Regions from separate parts of the Crassaminicella indica genome, predicted to be linked through region 1. Evidence: riboswitches for the same ligand, from Rfam matches in the RefSeq annotation. Region 1 holds a riboswitch; each other region holds the start of a gene.

Region 1 (5,453 bases):
ACCATCAGAAGTATTTTCTGCAACCGTCTCAACAGTAGCTCTTATAATTTCATCTTCATTTAATTCACTTGTTTCTCTTCCAACAATATATGATAAAAATCTTCTAGCTTCTCCTATATCATTTTTTTCTAATTGCTTTAGAACCTTTCTACTTTCCACATCTAAGCTCTTTGTTGCCAGTATCTGAAAAATCAAAAAAGCTTCTACACCATATCCTAAATAAGGATTTATATACGCAAACACCTTAATCATTAAAAATGTTATAATATATGCACTGCATACTATAATAATTGTCAAAAATATCCCTAATAATTTTTCATCCTTATTACTCTTAGCATATTTTCTTAAAAATTTTTCTGTATTTTTTATCCCATTCCCTATAAACTTTATAGGGTGTGGAATCCAGTAAGGATCTCCCCATATTAAATCTGCTATGTAGCCAATTCCTATTGTAATCATCCTTATTCACCCTGAATAATATTGTATATTTTTTCTAAATCTACATGTTCACGAACAATTTTTGCAAGCTTATCATATTCCTTTTCCTTAAATAATTCGAAGCTTTCTACATTGCTTTCTTTTTCATCTAATCCCTTAGCTTTTCTTATATTATTTAACAACTTTCTTGTAAAGCCAATATTATCAAATATACCATGAATATAAGTACCCATTACATTTCCTGACATACTCACAGCTCCATCCTCAATACAAACCTCATCATCTAATCTTTTCTTGATATGATTTAACACAAAGCTTTCTTTTCCTAATTGGGTTTGACCCATATGGATTTCATATCCCTTTATCTTCATCCCCTTGATTCCTTCAAAATTATTTTGAACTTTTGCTACAATTTCTGCCTCTACTTGTGTTGTCGTCTTTTCTAGTTCAAAAACAGTTTCTATATCTAGTAGCCCTAGTCCATTAATTTCCTTTATATCACTTTCTGTTCCGTAAGGGTCACAAAGTCTTTTACCCAACATCTGATATCCCCCACAAATTCCTATAATTAATTTTCCTTCTTTATTTAATCTGAAAATTTCTTTAGCTAAACCTGTTTCCTTTAAATAAATCAAATCTTCAAGTGTATTCTTAGAACCAGGTATAATCAACATATCTGGATTTCCAATCGATTGTCCTCTCATGACATATCTTAAATTTACATCTTCTTGCGTTTCAAATACATTAAAATCTGTAAAATTAGATACATGGGGTAAATAAAGAACAGCAACCTCTATTTGTCCTTTATTATTTCTTTCAGTCCTAAATCTTTCAGCCAAACTATCCTCATCTTCTATTTGTACATTATAATATGGAACTACTCCTAAAACAGGAATACCCGTTAATTCTTCTAACATTTTGATTCCAGGTTTTAATATCTCTACATCTCCTCTAAATTTATTGATTATAATTCCTTTTACTCTCTTTCTTTCTTCTTCTGTAAGGAGCATAATCGTTCCATAGATAGAAGCAAAAACCCCTCCACGGTCTATATCCCCAATAAGGATTACATCTGCATCTGCCATTTCTGCCATCCCCATGTTTACAATATCCTTATCTCTTAAATTAATTTCCGCAGGACTTCCTGCTCCTTCTAATACTACAATGTCATAATGCTTTGCTAATTCATCAAATGAATCTTTTACCATTTTTGCTAAGGTTGGTTTAAACTCATGATATTCTACTGCTGACATATTCCGATATACTTTACCATTTAAAATCACCTGACATTTTTTATCTGTTGTTGGCTTTAAAAGAATAGGATTCATGAGTACACTAGGTTCTACTTTAGCAGCCTCAGCCTGCACCACCTGAGCTCTTCCCATTTCCATTCCCTTTTTTGTAATATATGAATTTAGTGCCATATTCTGTGATTTAAAAGGAGCTACTTTGTAACCATCTTGATAAAATATCCTGCAGAATGCTGCTGTAAGCAAACTCTTTCCTACAGAAGAAGCTGTTCCCTGAAACATTAAACTTTTACTTTTCATATTCTTCACAACTCCTATTCTTAAAAGATATACAATTTTTTATAAAGTCATTTGCAATGCTCATATTACTATAAAAATGAATATGTGCATACGCCCCTAAAGCATTATACTTTTTAAATCCACATTTCCACGTCTTAACGATTTCTCCATTTCTTATTTTATTCACAGTGTATACATATTCATCTTCTTTAATATCATCTACTGTTGAACGATGAAATTCATGGGCTTTTACAGAATATTTTTTTTCTGCAATTGCACAAGATTTGTCGATATTTACATAAACATATCCAAATCTTTGAAGCCTTTTTGTCATACTGGCTTTTGTATTAAATATACCTACCATTTCATACTCTCGATTCTCTAATGTGGTAATCCCTTTTGACAGATACATAAGCCCTCCACATTCAGCATAGGTCGGCAAACCTTTCTCAATAGCTTTTTTAATACTATTTCTCATAGAAATATTTTCTTCTAAATCCTTTGCAAATATCTCTGGAAATCCTCCCCCTATATATAACCCGTGGAGATTTTTAGGTAATTCCTCATCTTTTAAAGGACTAAAATATACTATGTTTGCTCCTAAAGCCTTTAATAAATCTAAATTATCTTCATAATAAAAATTAAAAGCTTTGTCTAAAGGAACTCCAATGTTTACATTTCCTACAATCCTTTTATATTTTTCTGGTTTGTATGAAATTTCTTCGGCTGTTCCTGCAATAGCCAATAGTGCATCTAAATCAATAGTTTCTTCTACCATCTTAGCGATTTCATCTATTTTCCTTTTTAAGTTCTCTACCTCTACACTAGGTACTAATCCTAAATGTCTACTTTTCAACTCAATATTTTTATTAGGCTTTAAAAAACCAATACATTTTATTTTTGTATCTCTTTCAATGCTTTCTTTTAATAAATCATAATGAACTTCTCCTGAAATGTTATTAATAATAACGCCCTTTATATTTACACCTTCATCATACAACTTATATCCTAATACTTGAGCAGCTGCACTTGAAGACATTCCCTTTCCATTAATAATTAAAATGACAGGTGCATTTAGAATTTTCGAAACATGCGCTGTACTTCCTTCATCTTTTTTTACTCCATATCCATCATATAAGCCCATAACACCTTCAATAACAGATATATCCTTATTCATCGCATTTTTAGCAAATAGTTTTATAATACTATTTTTATCTAGCATCCAGCTGTCTAAGTTTCTAGATTTATTGGCTGTTACAAAAGTATGAAAAGCAGGATCGATATAATCTGGTCCTACCTTAAAGGGTTGAACCTTTATTCCCCTCTTTTTAAGAGCAGCCATAATTCCAGTAGAAATAGTAGTTTTTCCTACTCCGCTTTGCGTGCCTGCTATCACAAATCTAGGCAATCTCATAGTAATCATCCCTTCACAAAAAATGCCCCGACCATCACTAGCCAGGGCATGAGCATTAAAACTTTCTCTTCCCTTCCCGCCGAAGGTACTTCAAATGAATCAAATAGGCAAGTCTCCTGACTCGTGAATCACTTTACTCTCGATACCTTCCCTATATGCTAGGTGGTATTTTACCGATTTCATCCTCACTCACAGTAGCGGGGGCTGTGTCGGATTTTCACCGAACTTCCTTTTTAAGTCTTACGACACCCATTTTCATTATTCACTTTATTCAATCCTATCAAAATACGACATTTATTTCAACAGCTTTTATTTTATATAAATACATATCATTGATTTAGTCCAATCAGAACAGGCAATTTATCAACCATTTCAATTGTAGTAATACCACAGTTTTCTATTTTATACTTCCAATAATCTTCTATCCCATTCCCAATCAAATAAGCTAAAATAGCTCGAATACATCCTGCATGAGATACTATCAAAATATTTTTATCCTTATATTCAGCAATAATATTATCTATAGACGATGTAACCCTTTTATACATATGCCTTACACTCTCTCCAAAAGGAGGTGCATAATCAATCCAATCCGCTTCCCATCCACTTAATTCTTTTGCATATTTTTTCTTTATTTCTTTATAGCTTAATCCCTCCCATAGACCAAAATTCATTTCTCTTAACTTTTTTTCTAAAATAATTTTTTTATGATGATACTTATTAATCATTTCTGCCGTTTTCATGGTTCTATTCAAATCACTTGTAATAATATAATCTATCTTTCTTTCTTTTAATTTTTCACAAACCTTCTTTGCTTGCATCATTCCTTTTTCAGTAAGCTCCACATCATTCCATCCACAATATAATCCCTTATTATTATCTTCTGTTTCTCCATGTCTTACAAATATCAACTTCAAATAGCTCCCCACCTTCTCTTATATGCTGGAAAAATAAAGTAAATATACTAATTCTGAAAGCTCACATAATGCTCCTAATGTATCTCCTGTCATTCCTCCTATTTTACTGCTAATGTGTTTTATATACCAAATACTAAACAAAAAACATATTAGAGTAAAAGGAATTGCTCGAATATTTATAAAGGATATACAAATTGCAATCATTACTGCTATTGCTAAATGCTTGTTGTTGGTCTTTCCTATAAACAGATTTCCCATTCCGCTACTTCTTGCATATACAGAAAATCTTGCAGCATAAACAATAGACAACCTTGAAAAAACAGGCATAAGTAGTAATACTCCATAAACATCTGGTAATGAAAAGCTATAAATGAATGCAATTTTTAAAAGAATAGTACAAAATATAGCCAATGCTGCATTTGTTCCTAATCTACTATCTTTCATAATCTCTAATATAATTTCCTTTGGTCTATTACTATAAATCCCATCGAAGGTATCTCCCAATCCATCTAAATGCAGTCCTCCAGTAATAAAAACCTCAGAAACAACTGATATAGTAGCAGCCAAAAAAGCACCTCCTAGCTTATATCCTATATAATGAAAGGATACCATAAACATGCCGATGACAAGCCCTACCAATGGAAAATATATAATCCCATCTGAAAAATCTTTTTCATCTACTTTTAAATACAAATTAATAGGAATACGAGTTAAAAACTGAAGCATTACAATAAATTTTTTCATAGCATTTCCTCCTATTTCAACCTCATAGGAATTCCTGAAACAGTAAAATACACTTCATCCGCTTCTCTTGCAATAAGTTGATTTATTCTTCCTGCAATATCTCTAAATATGCGAGATATTCTATTTTCAGGCACAATTCCCATTCCTAATTCATTAGTAACCATAATACACCAAATGTCTTCTTCTCGAATGGCTTTTATAAGCTTAATAATCTGGTCTTTTATCTTTTCTTCAATATTGTCTATAACTTCATGACTGATTTTGTCCCAATTTACATCTTCTTCAAACATTAAGTTTGTTACCATAATAGTAATACAATCTAACAGTATTACCTCATGCTCACGCTTTATTTTAGGGATCATTTTATATAAATCATTATAGCCTTCATAAGTTGTCCATATCTTTGGTCTA
Region 2 (5,453 bases), 1.3 Mb from region 1:
TAGCTATATAATAAACACTTAATGTCGCTGTAATAGCACCAATAAAAGCCATAATAGCTATTGCCCAAAAACCTATGAAGGTTGCTTCTAAGCCAAATACAATTGCAATAGTTGCACCAAAAGCAGCTCCTGATGATACCCCCAACACATAAGGATCTGCCATAGGATTTTTAAAAATACCTTGAAATATTACTCCCGATCCTGCTAAAGCCATACCAATCAATGATGACAATATAATTCTTGGTAATCTGATCCCTAAAACAATTAATTTTTTTGACTCATTAATAGCATCTGCTACAACATATTTCCCTATAAATGGAATATTGCTACATAAGATTTTAACTGCTTCCACAAAAGATATATCAGAAACACCAAGAGTACTTACAAATAAAATTAATACGCACAATAAAAATAATAGAAAAATAAATAAAATTTTATAGCCTTTCCTTTTCTGTATGTAGGTCATATACTTTCCTCACTTTAAAGCATAACAAGCTTTATTATCATAATCTGCTATTTAAATAATTCTGGATGTATTATTTTTGCTAATTCATAAAGACCATCTGCAAGTCTTGGTCCCTGCCTATCGAGAAGATTATTATCTATCTCAAACAATCTTCCTTCTTTCACTGCTGTCAAATCCTTGTATCCATTTGTATTCATAATTCCCTTCTTTGCATCATAATACTTTGAGCATATTAATATATCTGGGTCCTTCTCTATTAATTTTTCTAAGCTATACTTCCATCCAGTTGTATCTCTAGCAGCATTTTTCCCTCCTGCCAAGTTTATCATTTTATCAATAAATGTTCCCTCTCCTGCAGTATAATCTCCACCTGCTCCATAGCTTACCACATAATAAACTTCTGGTCTTTCTGCATTTTTTACTTTATCTATAACATTTTTAACTTGATCCTTCATACTAGATATGATTTTTTCTGATGCTTCTTGTGCATTAAGCACCTTCCCTAATTTACCGATTATTGCATAAGCTCCTTCAAAGCTTTCCTCTCCATAAAGAACAATAACCTTTACATTCAATTCCTCCAATTTGTTTAGTACATCTTCCTTAAAATGAGTAGATGCAACTACTAAATCAGGCTTTAAAGCTACAATTTTTTCAATATTTGGTTCCATAAGACTTCCTATACTCGCTATCGATTTTACTTTTTCTGGATAATCACAGTAATCTGTTCTTCCTACTAATTTTTCACCTGCCCCTAAAGCAAATATAGTTTCTGTTATATTTGGAGCAATAGATACAACTCTCTTAGGCTCACTTTCAATTATAACCTCCCGATTGTAAGAATCAACAATTGTAAGTGGATACTGACCCTTTTTTTCAGCTTCTTTTTGTTCTTCTACTTTTTCATTTGTTTTAGCACAAGAACAAAACAATATTATAGAAATGATGATCATAAATATTGATATCCATCTATTCTTTTTAAGCACAACTACACCTCCATCCTATTTTGCATTTATTATATTTTGTGTAATTTTTATTTATCTATTCAAATGCTTTATTTGGAACAAGCTTTATGTTTTTTCATATATTATTACAAAAGGAGGTACAAGCTAAATGAATTATTATCCATATAATTATGATCTATATTTAAAGTATCAAAAATGTCTTTATCGTGTTTGGCAATTACAGTATATCACTTATCAGCAATATCAACAATTAAATAAAATCCCACCCTTTGCTAAGCTCACTGATGAAGAACTAAAAAAAATTCAGCAATGCGAAAAAGAATTAGGAAACAAATATTATTTAATTGCTTTTGAAAAAACCGTAAAAAATCTTATGCAGCGGCTAAAAATTCAATAAAAAAGAGCCTTCACTAGCAAGGCTCTTTTTTTATCTATATATAAGATTTTTAATGGGCCTTTCATTATGAATAAAAGATTGCTTTAATTCCTTCCAAAAAACTTCCTTTAGTTCTCTTTTATTTTTTACAGACTTTCGAAGGAATAAGTTTTCATACACTTTATCTGCTTTCATATTTCCTGTTATCATTCTACTGTTGCTTTTTAATTTTTTATACATAGACATACTAACCACCATATTAAGCTCTCCTTTCAAATTCAAATCAATATACCATCTTTATAAGACTTGAACTTGATTAGGTGGTTCTGGAAAGTGGCCATAAGAAACAAATTTTAGTAGTTTAATATAATTGTCTGAAAATATGGTATCTAGTGGGAAAGGGATTAATGTGCTTAATCCATATACTAAATCATTCATTCCTATCAGCCTCCTTTCCTAAAACAATAAAGTCCTGTCAGAAGACAGGACAAAACATACTCCATATAAAATAATATGTAAGCTTTTACTTTGTTTCCTGGCCTTCCCACCGAAGGTAGTAACATACACAATAGGCAGGTCTCCTGACTCATGAATCTTCCTACTCCCTCTCCCCTTCCCGTTTTCACAGTGGGTTGCTTGAGGTTTCGTCATCATTTACAGTAGCGGGGGCTGCGCCGGATTTTCACCGAACTTCCCTATTAAACCTTAAAAAAGGTACCTAATGCAATCACCATATTTAATTTCATCTCATTATACCATTAAGTATCCAAATCGTCAATAAATAAAATATCATGAATCTCTTTTTTTATCTTTATTAAGCTTTCATCCTCTAAGCTTCTTTTCTCTTTCGCAGTAGCAATCTCAAAGCTCTTTTTTATTTTGACAGGTGCCTTACTAAAAATATAAATCCTATCCCCTAAGCTTATGGCTTCTTCTATGTCATGTGTTACAAAAATCACTGTTCTCAGATCTTTCATCCATAGCTTAATAAAAGCATCAATAAGCTCTCTTTTTATCTTTAAATCCAATCCCTTAAAAGGTTCATCCATAAGTAGAATATCAGAAGGATATGCAAAAGCCCTAGCAATAGCAACTCTTTGCAGCATTCCACCACTAATATCCTTTGGATAATAATCTTCAAAGCCTTCTAAATTCACCATTTTTATATATTGGGATATGATTTTTTCCCTTTCTTCCTTTGAATAAACATCCTTTAATACAAATTCAATATTCCCCCATACACTCTTCCACGGTAGAAGCCGTGGTTCCTGAAAAAGATACCCAATAACTTTATCACCAAATCCTAAAAATTCTCCTGCTTCAGCTTTAACAATTCCACTAATCGTATTTAACAAAGTAGTTTTTCCACATCCTGATGGACCCAAAATACAAGTAATATGTTCTTGTGGAATATTTATATTAAAGTTTTCAAATACTACAAGCCTTTGATAGCTTTTATATAACTGTTGAATCTTTAGGGTCATATTAACCTCTCCATCGCATAATCTTTTTTTCTAATATTCTTATAGCTCTTTCAAATATAAAGCTTAATAACACAGCTATCACTGTCCATGCAAAGACATTTTCTGTTTCAATATAAACCTTTGCATTGTAAAGGCTTGTACCTATCGCAAAATTTGGCTGACTTAGAACTTCTGCTGCAATAACAGCCTTCCAGCCTATTCCCATAGCAGTAGAAACGCCTGCTAAAAAATAACGTGAGATCGCTGGAAGATATATTTCTAAGATAATTCTATATTTTCTCACATGGTATATTTTAGCCATCTCTAAAAGCTTCACATCTACACTTTTTATTCCTTCAGAAACATTTACACATATAATAGGAAAAGCCACTAAGAAACTAACAAAAATTGGTACATACTCTGTCTTAAACCAAATTAATGCTAAGATAATAATAGACATAATAGGGGTAGATTTAATAACCACTAAAATAGGCTCTATAAGCCTTTCTAAAAACAGATGACTTCCTGTTAATAAGCCTATCAAAAGTCCTAAAGAACAAGATAAAAAAAATCCGATGCATCCTCTTTTTATAGTCATTAGCACTATTTTAAAAAAATTCTCTGATTTCATCAAAATCAATAAACTTTTACATGTAGCTTCAGGAGAAGGGAGAATGATCTTCGAAGCAATTATTTCCGAGCTCATTCTCCAAATAAATAGTAAAAGCAATATAGATAATATTGTAGGAAGCTTATTTTTTATAGTAAAAATTCTCATCTGGAAGCTTTCCTCCCACAGCTTTTGGTGAAAAATCATAAAGCACCTTCAAATATCCCTCTACTGTTTTTTGCGATTTTTGTGCATCCTGAAAAACAATATTGCATCTCGGAATAGCTAACTCAGCCATTTTTGCCTTCATACCAATACCATGCTTTTCAACTAGCTTTCCAGCCTCTTCATTGTTTTTATTTACCCAATTAACAGATTTTTTATATTCTTCCAAAAAATTATTCACAATTTCTGGATTTTCTTTTGCAAACTCTTCTCTTACAACCAAACAGCCTTGCACTAACGCTGCACTTTCCCCTAGTACAGCTTGCCATTCCTCTTGAATATTCATGGTAATTTTTGCATTTTTATTTTTCATACTAACCATTGTTACAAATGGCTCTGGAAGTACTGCTATATCTACCTTCCCAGCAGCTACAGCTTGTGCAAGCTCAGCATGAGATAATGTATAATCTAGTACAACATCTTTTTCTGGGTCTAATCCATTTTTTTGTAGTAAATACTTAAATACTACATCAGGATTTGAACCTTTTGCTATAACGTTAATCTTTTTCCCCTTTAAATCATCCCAATCATTAATAACCTCTTCTTGACTCATCATATAAAGAACACCCAATGTATTTACAGCCACAAGCTTATAACCTGCTCCCTTATTATAAAGCTTTGCTGCTACATTTGTAGGAAGAGCTGCAAAATCAACCTCTTTTGATAATAGCTTCGAAACCAAAAGATCAGGACTTGCTACTACCTCATAAGAAGTATCTATATTTTTCCCTAATGAAGGTTTTTCTTCAAACATTTTTATCATCCCTATAGAAGTAGGTCCTTTTAGCCCAGCAATCTTTACAGCTTCTTTTTTGTTTTCATATTTAGCTTCTTTTTTTGAACAACCTACAGCAGTAAAAAGCAGCACTAAAATCATCATAAAAGATAATACTTTTTTCATAAAAATCCCTCCTCATTAACATTAAAAAAGAAATCTATAAAGATAAGTGAATGACTTCGATAACTTTTTCAAAAGTTATCTGGAATAAACTATCTTTTATATTTCGTTTAAACAACAAAATAACTATCCTCAGTATAACACAATTTTTAATTGGAAGCTTAAAACCATTTTTAATTTTTTAATTGATAATGATAATTATTATTGACAAAACAGTTGTAGTTTGTTATTATAAACACAAGTGATAATTGTTATCATTTAGAAGGGTGGCGTTGGTATGCTTCAAATAGAAAATAAACCTGTTTGTTTTAAACAAAGCAATGATAATTTTATAAAATGGCTTGTTCAAATTTTAGGTCCTGTTATTCTCGGAGCAAAGCCATCAGAGCTTTTAAGCTTTCCAAACAATGATAAAGCTTTTGATGAAAAAATACATAAAATTCATTATTA
Region 3 (5,453 bases), 1.3 Mb from region 1:
ACGATTGGGTTTGTAGTAGGTGTAACAGCTCCAACAACTCCCATTGGTTTTGCAATTTCAACGATTCCTGTTTCTTCATCTCTATTTATAATGCCAACAGATTTTTTTCCTTTTAAGCTGTTCCAAATAGTTTTTGACTTTCCTTTATTTTTAAGTACTTTATGCTCATAAACACCCATGCCTGTTTCTTCAACAGCCATTTTTGCTAATTCTTCTGCGTTGTCATATACTACCTTACCAACTTCTTTTACAATTGCATCAACTTGTTCTTGTGTGAAATTCTCAAATTCCTTTTGAGCAATTCTTGATTTTTCAACTAAAGCATCAATATAAGCCTTTGCTTCCATACTCAATCCCTCCATTTATATTTATAATTTAAGTATCTTTTCTAGTATGAAAAGATTCTTTTAACAAATTTATACTGGTACTCGATACAGCAGTATAGTAAATAGAATCATCCCAAGAAGGGCAAATGGATAAGTAGCTCCATAACCTGCTGCAACACCATCACTTTTTGTAGCTTCTATGGCAGCACCTAGTCCTGGTGTACTAGTCATTCCACCGCAAAGTGCGCCAGAAAGCATAATCCAATTTATTTTAAAGACATACCTTCCGATGATAAAGCCTGCTAATAGAGCAGAGAATCCACATAGAAAGGATATGCATACTAAGTAAGCACCCGAGTGAGTTATTGAATGAATAGTTGTGTATCCATATTTTAAACCGACCATAGAAAGAAAGAATGCAAGAGCTAGTTCTTGTATTGTGCCTAAAATTTTAGGACTCATTCTAAAATGCATTGGCCCGAGCTTTCCTATATAACCTAATATAAGAGATGCTATAAGAATACCACCTGTTGAACCAAGACTAAAATATCCTATTATAGAACCTAAATAAATTTTCATTTTACCTAATAGCAACCCAATCAAACAGGCGAAGACAAATGCAATAAGGTCAAACTTTACTTCGAAATTCATGACAGGGTCTTCTGGGGAAGACATCTCTTGTTTAAATAATTCTTTTTCTGCTTCTAGATCTATTTTAAAAATCAATGGTAAAAATTGCATTAAGACAATGACGATAAGTACACCAGGAACGTATGCTACAGCATAGCCAAAGCCAACCATACTTTCTGCTTCGTTACCATATGAAGTAACAGCTTCTAATGCAGCTGCTAGTCCTGGGGAACTAGTTAAAGCACCTGTATAAACACCTGAAACAGCATATGGATTTTGCCCTTTACTGAGCATTGTCATGATGTAGCAAATTGCAGCTCCTGTAAAAGTAATAACAAAGCCTAACAACACAAATTTTAATCCATATTTTTTTAATACTTTGCCTAGATCTTTAGAGGCTAAAAGACCTACAGCAGCTACAAATAGTATAAGACTAAATAGGAAAAGTTCATTTGGAATGATGCCCTCAGTTAGTATTCTTTCTGCATATGAAGGTAGGTTTTCTGTATTTTTATAAGGAAGAGCATATTTCCCATAGATATACCAGCCGATAACAAGACCTGTAAATAAGCCTCCAGAAGTACCTAGCTTGATTTTTCCAAATTCAATTCTTCCGATGAATAATCCTGTTACAACAGAAAAGAAGATTAGTACAAAATAGTTGGTTATAAAGGTTGTAAAATTAAAATGCATCTTTATTCCTTCTTTCATTTTGTTATAGAACCTTTTAAATAAAAAGCACCTTTGTATAAAAAGGTGCTCGATCTTAACAATAAGTATATTGAAAAGCAATGAGACAGTAATGCTCTTTGCGAATCAATAACACCTCCTTATCCGCGTAAGTGATAACGGTATCATCAAGCATGGCAGGTCTCCTGACTTCGATTCATTACACAGCTATCACCTTCCCATTCCCATTAAATGAAAACAGTGGTATATATATAGCTGCATTCCTCGTTACAGTGGCGGGACCGTGTCGGATTTTCACCGAGCTTCCCTTTTAAGCTGTTAATCTATTGTTAACAACACCATGTTGAAGTGATTAACTTTTCAAACACATTGTATTAAACTGCTGAAACAATGTCAATGAATATACAAAATGTTGTAATAGTTTTTATTTTGAAAGAATATTTAGAAAATGCTGCAAAAGTATTTATGTTTTCAAAAAGCGCAAAAAATGGTATACTATGGACAAAAAGTATTATATGGAGGCAATTATGAAAAAAATATTATGGATGACAATTTTATTTATATTTTTATGTTCTTTTAGTGTTTATGGAGAACAAGAAGATCCGTTAAATGTATATGAAGATTATACGAGTTATACAGAAACAGGAGTGGTTTTAGAAGCAAGTAAGGCAAAAATTGTTCAAGAATACGGGGACTTTAAAGAAAAAGAGCAGCATGTAAAATTGAAAATTACTAGTGGAAAATATAAAGGAAAGGTTTTAGAAATAGAGAATAATATACCATGTAATTCTGCGTTTGCTATTGAAGTAAAGAAAGATGATAAAATTGTAATCAATATTGATGAATATACTGATGGAAGATTAGATGTAGCTATAACAGATTACATGCGACAGCATTATATAATATATTTATATATATTGTTTATTGTATTGATTATAATTATTGGAAAGATGAAAGGTATAAAGGCTGTTGTAACTCTTTCTCTTACTTTGTTTGCAATTCTAAAAATACTTTTACCAGCTATTTTAAAGGGAATGAATCCTATTCCTATTACTATAGCGATTTCTGTAGCTATTACAATAATGACTATGCTTGTTATTGGAGGTATTAATAGTAAAAGTATTGCAGGTATTATTGGAACCACTGGTGGTGTAATTATTGCAGGGGTCATTGCTTATTATATTGGAAGTATGGTCAAATTAACAGGACTTAGTAGCGAAGAAGCGGTTATGCTTATGAATATTCCTCAAAAAGTTTCCTTTGACTTTAAAAGTCTTCTATTCTCTGGAATTATAATGGGGGCATTAGGAGCAGTTATGGATATAGGAATGTCTATTTCTTCTGCTATAGAAGAAATAAATAATGCTAATCCATCACTTACAAGAAAAGAGTTGTTTTCTGCAGGAATGAATGTAGGAAAGGATGTTATGGGAACAATGACAAATACCCTGATCCTTGCTTATACAGGAAGCTCTATTCCATTGCTTTTATTGTTTATGGCTCATGAAACCTCCATTATTAAAATATTAAATCTAGATATTATTGCTACGGAGGTTATTCGATCATTAGCAGGAAGTATTGGATTAGTATTGACAATTCCATTAACAGCTTTTGTAGCAAGTATGCTAATGAAAAAGAATAAAAATAGGGATGCAGAATAAGCATCTCTATTTTTATGTATTTTTTTACAAAAGTTATCAAAGTCATTCACTCATATTTACATATTACAAAAATTTAAAACATTTATCAACGAAAATATGTTATCATGAATGATGCGTATAGACATATGATAACATTTTCCTAATATGACAAATTATATTTATGCAATTATAAAAAATAATCATGAATTGTATCTATACGCAGAATTGTCAGAATTATAAAACTAAAAGAACTATTTAAAAAGGAGGAATAATATGGCAAGCGTTTCAAAATCTTCTCAACCGTCAAAAAAAGGATTGTTTAACAAATTTCTTAATGTCATTGAAACAGTAGGGAATAAACTACCGCATCCAGTTACGATATTTTTACTGTTAGCAGTTGCTGTAATTGTTATTTCAGAAATTGCATCTCGTGCAGGATTAGCAGTTAATTTTTATGATGCTAAGTATAAAACGGAAAAAACTGTTGAAGCAATTTCTCTATTAAATGCTGAAGGATTAAGGTATATGATTAATACAGCAACAAAAAACTTTACTGGATTCCATCCATTAGGGACTGTTTTAGTTGCTATGCTTGGAGTAGGTATTGCTGAAGGAACAGGACTAATCAATTCAGCACTTAAGAAATTGGTACTTAGTACACCTAAAAGATTAATTACTGCTGTAGTTGTATTTGCTGGAGTTATGTCAAACATAGCATCAGATGCAGGGTATGTAGTATTAGTTCCATTAGGCGCTATTGTTTTTTTAAGCTTTAAACGTCATCCACTTGCTGGTATGGCAGCTGCTTTTGCAGGTGTATCAGGTGGATTTTCAGCGAACCTTTTATTAGGAACATTAGACCCACTACTAGCAGGTATTACAAATGAGGCTTTGACTGCTGGTGGAATTGAGTTAAGTATATTGCCAACAGCTAATATGTATTTCATGATGGCATCTACATTTTTAATTACTTTTATAGGAACATATGTAACTGAAAAAATTGTAGAACCAAGATTAGGCGAATACAAAGGTGAATATAAAGCAGATGATAGTATGGAAGTTACAGAAGTAGAAAAAAAAGGTTTAGTTGCTGCGGGTATTTCTCTACTAATTTTTGTTGCAGTGATGATCTTCTTAACATTACCTGAAAATGCAGCATTAAAAGTACCAGAAGCAGAAAACCCATTAAAGCAATTTATATATAATGGATTAGTTCCAACAATCATGTTATTTTTCTTAGTACCGGGTTTGGTTTATGGTATTGTTGCAGGAACAATTAAGAACGATAAAGATGTAATCAAAGCTATGAGCAAGGCTATGAGTGGTTTAGGAGGATATCTAGTATTATGTTTCTTTGCTGCTCAGTTTATTAAATATTTCTCATACACAAACTTAGGAATTATATTAGCTGTAAGTGGTGCAAACTTCTTAAAAGCTATTGGATTTACAGGATTACCATTAATCCTTGCATTTATTGTAGTTGCTGGATTTATTAACTTATTCATTGGTTCTGCATCTGCTAAATGGGGAATCATGGCACCTGTATTTATACCAATGATGTATCAATTAGGATTTACACCAGAATTTACTCAGCTTGCATATCGTATAGGAGATTCCTGTACAAACATTATTTCACCACTAATGTCATACTTTGCGGTAATAGTAGTATTTGCACAAAAATATGATAAAGATACTGGAATTGGTACGTTAATTTCTACAATGCTTCCATATTCTATAGCATTCTTATTAGGATGGACAGCACTGATGATTGTTTGGTATCTTGTAGGAGCACCTATTGGACCAGATGCATTTATCCATTTGGCTATGTAGAGAACTTTTCTAGATATAGACAAAACAAAGCGAGAATTCTTTTTAGATCAAAAAGGATTCTCGCTCATTTAGGAGGGGTAAAATGATAAACAAAGAAAGGATTGTAAATGAATTTTTAAAATATGTACAAATTGACAGTCCTACAAAAAGAGAAGGACAATTTGCAAATTTTATTGCGAAGGAACTAAAAAATATAGGTCTTGAGGTACATATAGATAATGCAGGAGAGAAGGTAGGTTCAGATACAGGGAATGTTATTGCAAGACTTGAAGGAAGCAAAGACATTGAACCAATTTTATTCAGCTGTCATATGGATACAGTAAGTCCTGGAGAGGGG

What was found. Region 1 has a riboswitch for cobalamin ahead of KVH43_RS09720 (cobyrinic acid a,c-diamide synthase CobB). Riboswitches for the same ligand answer to the same signal wherever they lie in the genome.
Region 2: it holds a riboswitch for cobalamin, as region 1 does, so the genes downstream of both, KVH43_RS03790 (hypothetical protein) here and KVH43_RS09720 (cobyrinic acid a,c-diamide synthase CobB) in region 1, are expected to answer to the same signal.
Region 3: it holds a riboswitch for cobalamin, as region 1 does, so the genes downstream of both, KVH43_RS03675 (aspartate-alanine antiporter-like transporter) here and KVH43_RS09720 (cobyrinic acid a,c-diamide synthase CobB) in region 1, are expected to answer to the same signal.

The regions. Positions count from the first base shown of each region.
Region 1 is NZ_CP078093.1:2,064,126-2,069,578, reverse strand. Features, by position in the region: gene cbiB (adenosylcobinamide-phosphate synthase CbiB) at 1-459, opposite strand, end outside; gene KVH43_RS09725 (cobyric acid synthase) at 462-1,988, opposite strand; gene KVH43_RS09720 (cobyrinic acid a,c-diamide synthase CobB) at 1,978-3,381, opposite strand; cobalamin riboswitch at 3,471-3,649, opposite strand; gene cobC (alpha-ribazole phosphatase) at 3,711-4,298, opposite strand; gene cobS (adenosylcobinamide-GDP ribazoletransferase) at 4,317-5,042, opposite strand; gene cobU (bifunctional adenosylcobinamide kinase/adenosylcobinamide-phosphate guanylyltransferase) at 5,054-5,453, opposite strand, start outside.
Region 2 is NZ_CP078093.1:796,108-801,560, forward strand. Features, by position in the region: gene KVH43_RS03775 (FecCD family ABC transporter permease) at 1-466, opposite strand, end outside; gene KVH43_RS03780 (ABC transporter substrate-binding protein) at 514-1,452, opposite strand; gene KVH43_RS03785 (hypothetical protein) at 1,580-1,828, shown strand; gene KVH43_RS03790 (hypothetical protein) at 1,859-2,065, opposite strand; cobalamin riboswitch at 2,362-2,544, opposite strand; gene KVH43_RS03795 (ABC transporter ATP-binding protein) at 2,566-3,291, opposite strand; gene KVH43_RS03800 (ABC transporter permease) at 3,293-4,048, opposite strand; gene KVH43_RS03805 (ABC transporter substrate-binding protein) at 4,023-5,006, opposite strand; gene KVH43_RS03810 (DUF3793 family protein) at 5,281-5,453, shown strand, end outside.
Region 3 is NZ_CP078093.1:774,627-780,079, reverse strand. Features, by position in the region: gene KVH43_RS03680 (aldehyde dehydrogenase family protein) at 1-347, opposite strand, end outside; gene KVH43_RS03675 (aspartate-alanine antiporter-like transporter) at 417-1,649, opposite strand; cobalamin riboswitch at 1,805-2,004, opposite strand; gene KVH43_RS03670 (YibE/F family protein) at 2,174-3,307, shown strand; gene KVH43_RS03665 (AbgT family transporter) at 3,560-5,116, shown strand; gene KVH43_RS03660 (M20/M25/M40 family metallo-hydrolase) at 5,199-5,453, shown strand, end outside.